One region of the Bacillus sp. AK128 genome, then DNA from elsewhere that is predicted to be linked to it. Evidence: a T-box and tRNA genes for the amino acid it is inferred to sense, from the RefSeq annotation. Region 1 holds a T-box; the other holds one or more tRNA genes.
The links. The T-box of region 1 lies ahead of pheS (phenylalanine--tRNA ligase subunit alpha). A T-box ahead of a tRNA ligase gene usually reads a tRNA of that ligase, here a tRNA-Phe.
Positions count from the first base shown of each region.

Region 1 (4,408 bases):
TACAACAAAGTTAGAGATTGGTGAGGATGGTTTTTTTCATTTTAAGGATTTAGACTTGTTTTGGACCATAGAGGGAATCTCTCCTTTCTTTATAATGAAAGAAGAAGAAATCATAGGCTTTATTTTATTATTAGAACGACCATTTCTTAAAAAAGACAATGATTTTAGTATTAATGATCTTTTCATTTTAAATAAATACAAAGGTAAAGGGTACGGGAAACAGTCATTACAGTTGTTATTTAATGAAAAGAAGGGTAGTTATTTTGTCATCGAGCTTATTGATAATACTCCTGCGGTTTCATTCTGGAAAAATGTTTATAGCCATTTTGCGATTAACTTTGAAGAGCGAACTGAGATGGTTGAGGATGAAAAGTGTTTGGTTCAAACCTTTACTATTTAGCAATGCATTAGAGCAAACTAGAAGGGACCATAGCGATTATGGTCCCTTTTGTTTACTACTATCTCCGTTACTTGCTTAGTGCTTGCTCCAACGTCGTAAGCATTTCTTGCTTATCATCATTAGAAGAATTTTGCCAAATGACTTCAAATAATACCCCTAAACCTGGCAGCATTTTTTCTTCGCCACTTTGAATCGCATCTAAAATGGTATCCTGTAGCTCTTGTTGGTTATTGCCTTGCACATTAGAAATAATAGCATTACGTAAATTTAGATTCATCTTGACCCACCTCATAAGAAAATATTGGAGTTTAATCCTTATAAATGTAGTTTCTACAGTGAAGCTTTAATTATGTATAGAGATTACGATATAATGTGTCATACAAAGCCACGTAAAGGAATGGGATGAATGAAAAGGATTGAATCAAAGAAAAACCCACAGGTTAAGCAGTGGAAAAAGCTACAAACAAAGAAAGAAAGAGATAAAACGAATCTTTTTATAGTAGAGGGTGCGCATCTAGTAGAAGAGGCATTAAAATACAAAGGAAATATCACCGAAATCCTATTAACAGAAGGTTTCCATATACCTCATGATTGGAACTTAGATGGATTAGAAGTTTTTATGGTTGCCGATGAAGTATTAAACGAAATAGGTGATACGGAAACACCACAGGGAGTAGCGGCCATTTGCCGAAAGCCATCATTTACTCACCATGCTATAGTCAATTCCACACTTTTAATTGACGCAGTCCAAGACCCCGGAAATCTCGGAACATTAATCCGAACAGCTGATGCCGCTGGAATCGATCAGATTATAATCGGAGAAGGAACTGTTGATGTTTTTAATAGTAAGGTAATTCGTGCATCACAAGGGTCTATCTTTCATATACCTATTAGTAAAGGAAATCTACAGGAATGGGTATTGAAATTGAAAGCTTCTGGACAAACCGTATATGGAACATCATTAGAGGGAGCAGAATCCTATCAAAATTTAACACCTTCAGGGCCTTTTTCACTTATTGTTGGTAATGAAGGAAGAGGAGTTCAGCAGGAACTGCTAGAATTAGCCGATCAGAATTTATATATTCCGATCTATGGGAAGGCTGAGTCATTAAACGTAACCGTTGCAGCAGGGATTTTACTCTATTACTTAAGGGGTTAAATGTAAGCTCAGTGTGGACAAGCAAAGGTGGGGTGAGGGAGCATGTTAGCTTTTTTCTCGTTAAAAGTGGGCAATCCATTTATTGCATTTTCAATTTCACATATTAGCATGTTACTTCTGTTTGGCTTTTTAGCTGTCTTACTATTTACTTATCGAGAGGCGATTAGGCGGAACAAGAAAATAGTTCGATATAGTTTAATTGCTATTTTATTAGTAAGCGAAATCTCTTTATATACATGGTATTCTGTAACGGGCATATGGGATCCTTATGACACCCTACCGCTTCAGCTATGTTCAATCTCCCTTTTACTCTGTATCGTGATGCTTATTATGAATAGCTATCGGATATTTGAGGTGACTTACTTTTTTGGACTGGCGGGGGCAATCCAAGCTTTACTAACACCTGAACTTTTTTATGATTTCCCTCATTACCGGTACTTCCATTTTTTCATTGGACATATTGCGATTATGCTTTCGTGCTTATACATGGTGTGGATTGAAAGATACGAACCGACTTTTAAATCCATTTGGAGAGCTCTAATTGTATTAAATATTATTGCCGTTTTTGTGTTTTTCGTTAACAAATGGACGGGTGGAAACTATATGTTTTTAGCAAGAAAACCATCTAATCCAAGTCTGTTAGATTATCTTGGTCCTTATCCTTATTACATTTTTACACTTGAAGCGGTAGCCGTATTTTTCTTCACTCTCTTGTATCTACCATTTTGGTTAAAAGAAAAAAGGGGAAAAAGCTAATTGGACTTGTTTTTAGGAACACTTTCATGTACTATCATATAGTATAAAAATACATAATTGATTACAAAAACGTGGATAGAGAATAGTAGCTTTTTATTCGCCATATAGGGAGAAGGTGTCGTAGACTGAAAGCACCTTTATGGTAGAAAGAAGTGAATTCACCTCTTGAGTTGACACTTGGACCGATTGTAGAAATCGTAAAGGTGCTCCGGTGAAGAGCCGTTATGACAATGAAGTGACTAAAACGTTCATGTTTTAGTAATTAGGGTGGTACCGCGATATCAAGTCCTCGTCCCTTTCTTGGGAAGAGGACTTTTTTGTATTTGAGTAAAAAACAGGATGCTACTGTTTGTAAAGATAAAGGAGGAATTCAAGATGAAAGATCGTTTATTAGAACTTCAGCAAGAAGCTTTGCAGCAAATTGAAGGAACAAACGAGCTAAAAGAACTAAACAATATTCGAGTAAGCTTTTTAGGGAAAAAAGGGCCAATCACAGAGGTATTAAAGGGGATGGGAAAACTTCCTGCAGAGGAGCGTCCTTTAATCGGGGAAGTCGCAAATAAGGTAAGAGAAGCAATCAGTGAAGCGATTGAAACCAAACAATCTTCATTAGAAAGAGCAGAAGTGGAGAAAAAGCTTGCTTCTCAAAAAATAGATGTTACCCTCCCAGGTAGACCTGTTCGTAAGGGTAATCATCACCCATTGACTGCAATCGTAGAAGAAATTGAAGATTTATTTATCGGGATGGGTTATACCATTGCAGAAGGTCCTGAAGTAGAGAGTGATTATTATAATTTTGAAGCATTAAATCTTCCAAAAGGACATCCAGCACGCGATATGCAGGATTCATTCTATATTTCTGAAGAGACGCTTTTGCGTACTCAAACCTCACCTATTCAGGTTAGAACACTAGAGAAGCATGCCGGGAAGGGACCTGTAAGAATCATTTGTCCTGGTAAGGTTTATCGTCGTGACAACGATGATGCGACTCATTCACATCAATTTACGCAAATCGAAGGATTAGTAGTTGATGAAAATATTCGTATGAGTGATTTAAAAGGAACGCTAACTGTATTTGCTCAGAAGATGTTCGGAGAAGACCGTAAAATTCGTTTACGCCCAAGCTTTTTCCCATTCACAGAGCCATCCGTTGAAATGGATATTTCATGTAAGATTTGTCACGGAGAAGGCTGTAATGTTTGTAAGGGAACAGGCTGGATTGAGATTTTAGGAGCTGGAATGGTTCATCCTAATGTATTAGAAATGGCAGGTTTTGATTCTAAGAAGTATACAGGTTTTGCATTTGGAATGGGTCCTGAACGGATTGCGATGTTAAAGTACGGAATTGAAGATATCCGTAATTTCTATATTAATGACAGACGTTTTATTGATCAATTCAAACGAGCGTAAGAGGAGGGAGAACAATCATGTTTGTTTCATATAAATGGTTAAGTGAATATGTAGATTTATCAGGTGTTTCAGCACATGAGCTTGCTGAACTTATAACGAAGAGTGGAATTGAAGTTGAAGGCGTCGAAGTCCTAAACAAAGGAATCAGCGGAGTGGTTGTTGGTCATGTTGTCGAATGTGAACAGCATCCTAATGCAGATAAGTTAAATAAATGTTTAGTCGATCTAGGGCAGGGTGAGCCAGTTCAAATAATTTGTGGGGCATCCAATGTGGCAAAAGGACAGAAGGTTGCGGTAGCTACAGTTGGAGCCATTCTTCCAGGTGATTTTAAAATTAAAAAAGCGAAGCTTCGTGGAGAAGAATCCAACGGGATGATTTGTTCTCTTCAAGAACTTGGAGTAGAAGGGAAGCTTGTTCCTAAGGAATACTCTGAAGGTATTTATGTGTTCGCAAATGACGTAGAGGTTGGAGAGGATGCACTTCTTAATTTAAACTTAGACGATCAAATTCTAGAGCTAAGCTTAACACCAAACCGTGCAGATTGCTTAAATATGCTAGGAGTTGCTTATGAAGTAGCGGCGATTCTTGACCGTCAAGTGAAGTTTCCAACCATTGAATATAAAGAAGGAGACGGAGCTGCAGCAGATTATATTACGGTAAATGTTGAAGCCAAGGAAGACAAT
Region 1 covers NZ_CP096379.1:1,015,466-1,019,873, forward strand. Annotated here, with positions in the region: gene M1D60_RS04810 (GNAT family N-acetyltransferase) at 1-400, shown strand, start outside; gene sspI (small acid-soluble spore protein SspI) at 468-677, opposite strand; gene M1D60_RS04820 (TrmH family RNA methyltransferase) at 807-1,559, shown strand; gene M1D60_RS04825 (YwaF family protein) at 1,602-2,315, shown strand; T-box leader at 2,379-2,615, shown strand; gene pheS (phenylalanine--tRNA ligase subunit alpha) at 2,691-3,725, shown strand; gene pheT (phenylalanine--tRNA ligase subunit beta) at 3,743-4,408, shown strand, end outside.

Region 2 (4,408 bases), 1.6 Mb from region 1:
ATTGAAATTCTAACCCGCAGCTCTGATCGAGCTGGGAGACAGTGTCAGGTGGGCAGTTTGACTGGGGCGGTCGCCTCCTAAAATGTAACGGAGGCGCCCAAAGGTTCCCTCAGAATGGTTGGAAATCATTCGTAGAGTGTAAAGGCACAAGGGAGCTTGACTGCGAGACCTACAAGTCGAGCAGGGACGAAAGTCGGGCTTAGTGATCCGGTGGTTCCGCATGGAAGGGCCATCGCTCAACGGATAAAAGCTACCCCGGGGATAACAGGCTTATCTCCCCCAAGAGTCCACATCGACGGGGAGGTTTGGCACCTCGATGTCGGCTCATCGCATCCTGGGGCTGTAGTCGGTCCCAAGGGTTGGGCTGTTCGCCCATTAAAGCGGTACGCGAGCTGGGTTCAGAACGTCGTGAGACAGTTCGGTCCCTATCCGTCGTGGGCGTAGGAAATTTGAGAGGAGCTGTCCTTAGTACGAGAGGACCGGGATGGACACACCGCTGGTGTACCAGTTGTTCTGCCAAGGGCATCGCTGGGTAGCTATGTGTGGACGGGATAAGTGCTGAAAGCATCTAAGCATGAAGCCCCCCTCAAGATGAGATTTCCCATTCTTTGAAGTAAGACCCCTGAAAGACGATCAGGTTGATAGGTCTGAGGTGGAAGCGTGGCGACACGTGGAGCTGACAGATACTAATAGGTCGAGGACTTAACCATATTTAAAACGATATTCTTGCATACGATATTATCTAGTTTTGAGGGAACAAAAAATTCCTCTTGAAATTCTCAGTAAAATGAGTATAATTAAAAAGGTCGCTACTAATTAGTGACAAAAAATAGTCTGGTAATGATGGCGAAGAGGCCACACCCGTTCCCATTCCGAACACGGAAGTTAAGCTCTTCAGCGCCGATGGTAGTTGGGGCATTGCCCCTGTGAGAGTAGGACGTTGCCAGGCTGTTTTAAATTTTTCCACCATAGCTCAGCGGTAGAGCACGACCGAGTATGCTTCATCGAATAAGCTTCAGCGTACCGATTGAGATACATCTTGAATAATCTTTCTGAGATCGGGATGTTCGTACCAATGATAGCTTAATGCGTTACAAAACTTGCAATTGTTCCACCATAGCTCAGCGGTAGAGCATTCGGCTGTTAACCGAAGGGTCGTAGGTTCGAATCCTACTGGTGGAGCCAACTTGGAGAGCTGTCCGAGTGGTCGAAGGAGCACGATTGGAAATCGTGTAGGCGGTTAACACTGTCTCGAGGGTTCGAATCCCTCGCTCTCCGCCACAACAACCACGAGGATTTATATATGGCCCATTGGTCAAGCGGTTAAGACACCGCCCTTTCACGGCGGTAACACGGGTTCGAATCCCGTATGGGTCACCAAAGTTTTTTCACGCTAGTGAAAATAACTTGCCATTAATATGGAGGATTAGCTCAGCTGGGAGAGCACCTGCCTTACAAGCAGGGGGTCGGCGGTTCGATCCCGTCATCCTCCACCATAGATTTTTCACGTCAGTGAAAATATCTATCCATAAATAGATTTACTTTTATATTATCGCTGGGTGGAGCACGGTGGAATTACCATCGTTGAGAATTCATCAGCATATCGATTTTGACTTCTTGATTTATCATCTTAAGAAAAATCGAGATGGTCGTGATAGCAAAAGTGAGATGCATTCAGTTTAATGTAATATTTATATTATCGCGGGGTGGAGCAGTCTGGTAGCTCGTCGGGCTCATAACCCGAAGGTCGTAGGTTCAAATCCTGCCCCCGCAACCAAGTGGTCCCGTGGTGTAGCGGTTAACATGCCTGCCTGTCACGCAGGAGATCGCGGGTTCGATTCCCGTCGGGACCGCCATTTTTTTATGAGTTTTAATCTGGCTCGGTAGCTCAGTCGGTAGAGCACGTTCGAATAATCTTCCTAGAAAGATCATCAGCGTACCAATCGAGATGCTACTTGAATTATCTACCTGAGATTGGGACGAAGCTTTGCCCAATTGTAGAAGATTAACTATAACAATTTATTATCTATATTTGGCTCGGTAGCTCAGTCGGTAGAGCAAAGGACTGAAAATCCTTGTGTCGGCGGTTCGATTCCGTCCCGAGCCACCATTTTTTATTTTATCATGTAATTAAATAAATGGAGGGGTAGCGAAGTGGCTAAACGCGGCGGACTGTAAATCCGCTCCCTCCGGGTTCGGCGGTTCGAATCCGTCCCCCTCCACCATTTATTTATTATTACTATAGGGGTATAGTTTAAAGGTAGAACGAAGGTCTCCAAAACCTTTGGTGTGGGTTCGATTCCTGCTACCCCTGCCAATAGAACATTTAATATAGTGGCGATCGTGGCGAAGTGGTTAACGCATCGGATTGTGGTTCCGACATTCGAGGGTTCGATTCCCTTCGGTCGCCCCATTTTTGTGTTTAATTGTCAATATTGCCAAGCTTTTTGCATATATATAAGTATCCATTGATCATGCGGAAGTAGTTCAGTGGTAGAACACCACCTTGCCAAGGTGGGGGTCGCGGGTTCGAATCCCGTCTTCCGCTCCAACGGCGGCATAGCCAAGTGGTAAGGCAGAGGTCTGCAAAACCTTTACCACCGGTTCGAATCCGGTTGCCGCCTCCATATTCCTTTAAATAAGCGACGATCCCAATACCATGTAGGATTGGTTTTTTTATTTTATAAAACAAGTGTTGATTATTGAATACCTTTTCATGATTGACCAAGCCACTATTCACATGATATATTAATGGATGTCTGCAAGAATTATTACACTTGCCGGTGTGGCGGAATTGGCAGACGCGCACGACTCAAAATCGTGTTCCTCTGGAGTGCCGGTTCGACCCCGGCCACCGGTATCTAATGTAAGGTTCAAAAAACCCTGAAAATGCTAAAACAAGCATTTTCAGGGTTTTTTTGTTTTGGGTGAAAGAAATAAGGTTGTTAATCAGTTCGAATTATAATTTTCACTTATTTAACATGGTCCTTTTCGAACTAACTCATTTTCCAACAAGTAAATTAAAAATTTTGTAGAAGAGTATAAATTGACCAATGTGGTCAATTGTGTTATATTCTAAATGACCAAATTGGTCATATATTTGAAAGGACTGAAAGGTTATTAATACAAATTTTCTCAGTTTAAAAAATGATAAAAGAGAACGTATCATTAATGCGGCAATGGAACAATTCGTCCAGAGTGGATATGATAAGGCGTCAACAAATGAAATAGTTAAAGAAGCACAAATATCCAAGGGTTCATTATTCAACTATTTTAATAATAAAAAGGATTTGTATCTCTATTTGATTGATTATTCACTTAAGGTTCTTGAGGTCATTTATGATGAAGTTGACATGAATGAAAGGGATCTATTTAAGCGTATTAGTCAGATTGGATTTATTAAGTTAGGGATTCAGCAGAAGTATCCCTTAGTATTTGATTTTCTAAAATCAATACAAGAAGAACAGTCAACGGAAGTTAAATCTGAGGTTGAACGAATTATGGGTGGTAATTTAGAGGATGGCTTGAAGCGTATTTATGAAAATCTAGACTGGTCAAAGTTTCGAGAAGATATTGATCCTGAAAAGGCATTTCAGATTCTAAATTGGACGATGGGTGGTTTTGCAGAAATTCAAACGAAAAATTTAAGTTCTTTTGATACTATTGGGCTGGACATCATCAATGAATGGGAGAGCTATTCATCGATATTAAAGCGTTGTTTCTACAAAGGGGAGGAATAAGCGTTTATGAGTATATTAAAAGTTACCAATTTAACAAAGAAATTCGGGAAGTTTACTGCTTTGGATGGCGTCAATTTTGAGGTGAATAGAGGTGAAGTACTCGGTTTTATAGGACCAAATGGTGCTGGTAAGTCGACGACGATTCGAGTGTTACTAGGGATATTAAATGCAACTTCTGGAGATGTTCAAGTGTTTAACAAAGATGCTTGGAAGGATGCTGTGGATATTCATAAGCGGATTGCTTATGTACCTGGTGATGTTAATTTATGGCCAAATTTAACTGGTGGAGAAGTTATTGATCTATTTTTAAAATTTAATGGTAACGTAAACAAAGTTAAACGGGATGAGTTAATTAAGAGGTTTGATTTAGATCCTTCCAAAAAGTGTAGAACGTATTCTAAAGGTAATCGTCAAAAGGTTGCGTTGGTTGCTGCATTTGCAACTGAAGCAGATTTATTTATTTTAGATGAACCTACTTCTGGACTTGATCCTTTGATGGAAAAGGTGTTCCAGGAATGTGTGTTGAATGTAAAGAATCAAGGAAAGAGTGTCTTGCTATCTAGTCACATCTTATCAGAAGTAGAAAAGCTGTGTGATCGTGTCACTATTATACGTCAAGGTAAAATTATTGAGACAGGAACTCTAAGTGATTTACGTCATTTAACACG
Region 2 covers NZ_CP096379.1:4,115,442-4,119,849, reverse strand. Annotated here, with positions in the region: rRNA gene M1D60_RS20705 (23S ribosomal RNA) at 1-710, shown strand, start outside; rRNA gene rrf (5S ribosomal RNA) at 834-949, shown strand; tRNA gene M1D60_RS20695 (tRNA-Asn) at 1,111-1,185, shown strand; tRNA gene M1D60_RS20690 (tRNA-Ser) at 1,190-1,281, shown strand; tRNA gene M1D60_RS20685 (tRNA-Glu) at 1,306-1,380, shown strand; tRNA gene M1D60_RS20680 (tRNA-Val) at 1,421-1,496, shown strand; tRNA gene M1D60_RS20675 (tRNA-Met) at 1,701-1,777, shown strand; tRNA gene M1D60_RS20670 (tRNA-Asp) at 1,781-1,856, shown strand; tRNA gene M1D60_RS20665 (tRNA-Phe) at 2,035-2,110, shown strand; tRNA gene M1D60_RS20660 (tRNA-Tyr) at 2,141-2,225, shown strand; tRNA gene M1D60_RS20655 (tRNA-Trp) at 2,244-2,317, shown strand; tRNA gene M1D60_RS20650 (tRNA-His) at 2,338-2,413, shown strand; tRNA gene M1D60_RS20645 (tRNA-Gly) at 2,477-2,551, shown strand; tRNA gene M1D60_RS20640 (tRNA-Cys) at 2,554-2,627, shown strand; tRNA gene M1D60_RS20635 (tRNA-Leu) at 2,780-2,860, shown strand; gene M1D60_RS20630 (TetR/AcrR family transcriptional regulator) at 3,180-3,740, shown strand; gene M1D60_RS20625 (ABC transporter ATP-binding protein) at 3,747-4,408, shown strand, end outside.
Region 2: it has a tRNA-Phe gene. The T-box ahead of pheS (phenylalanine--tRNA ligase subunit alpha) is inferred to sense a tRNA for this amino acid. The anticodon was not compared.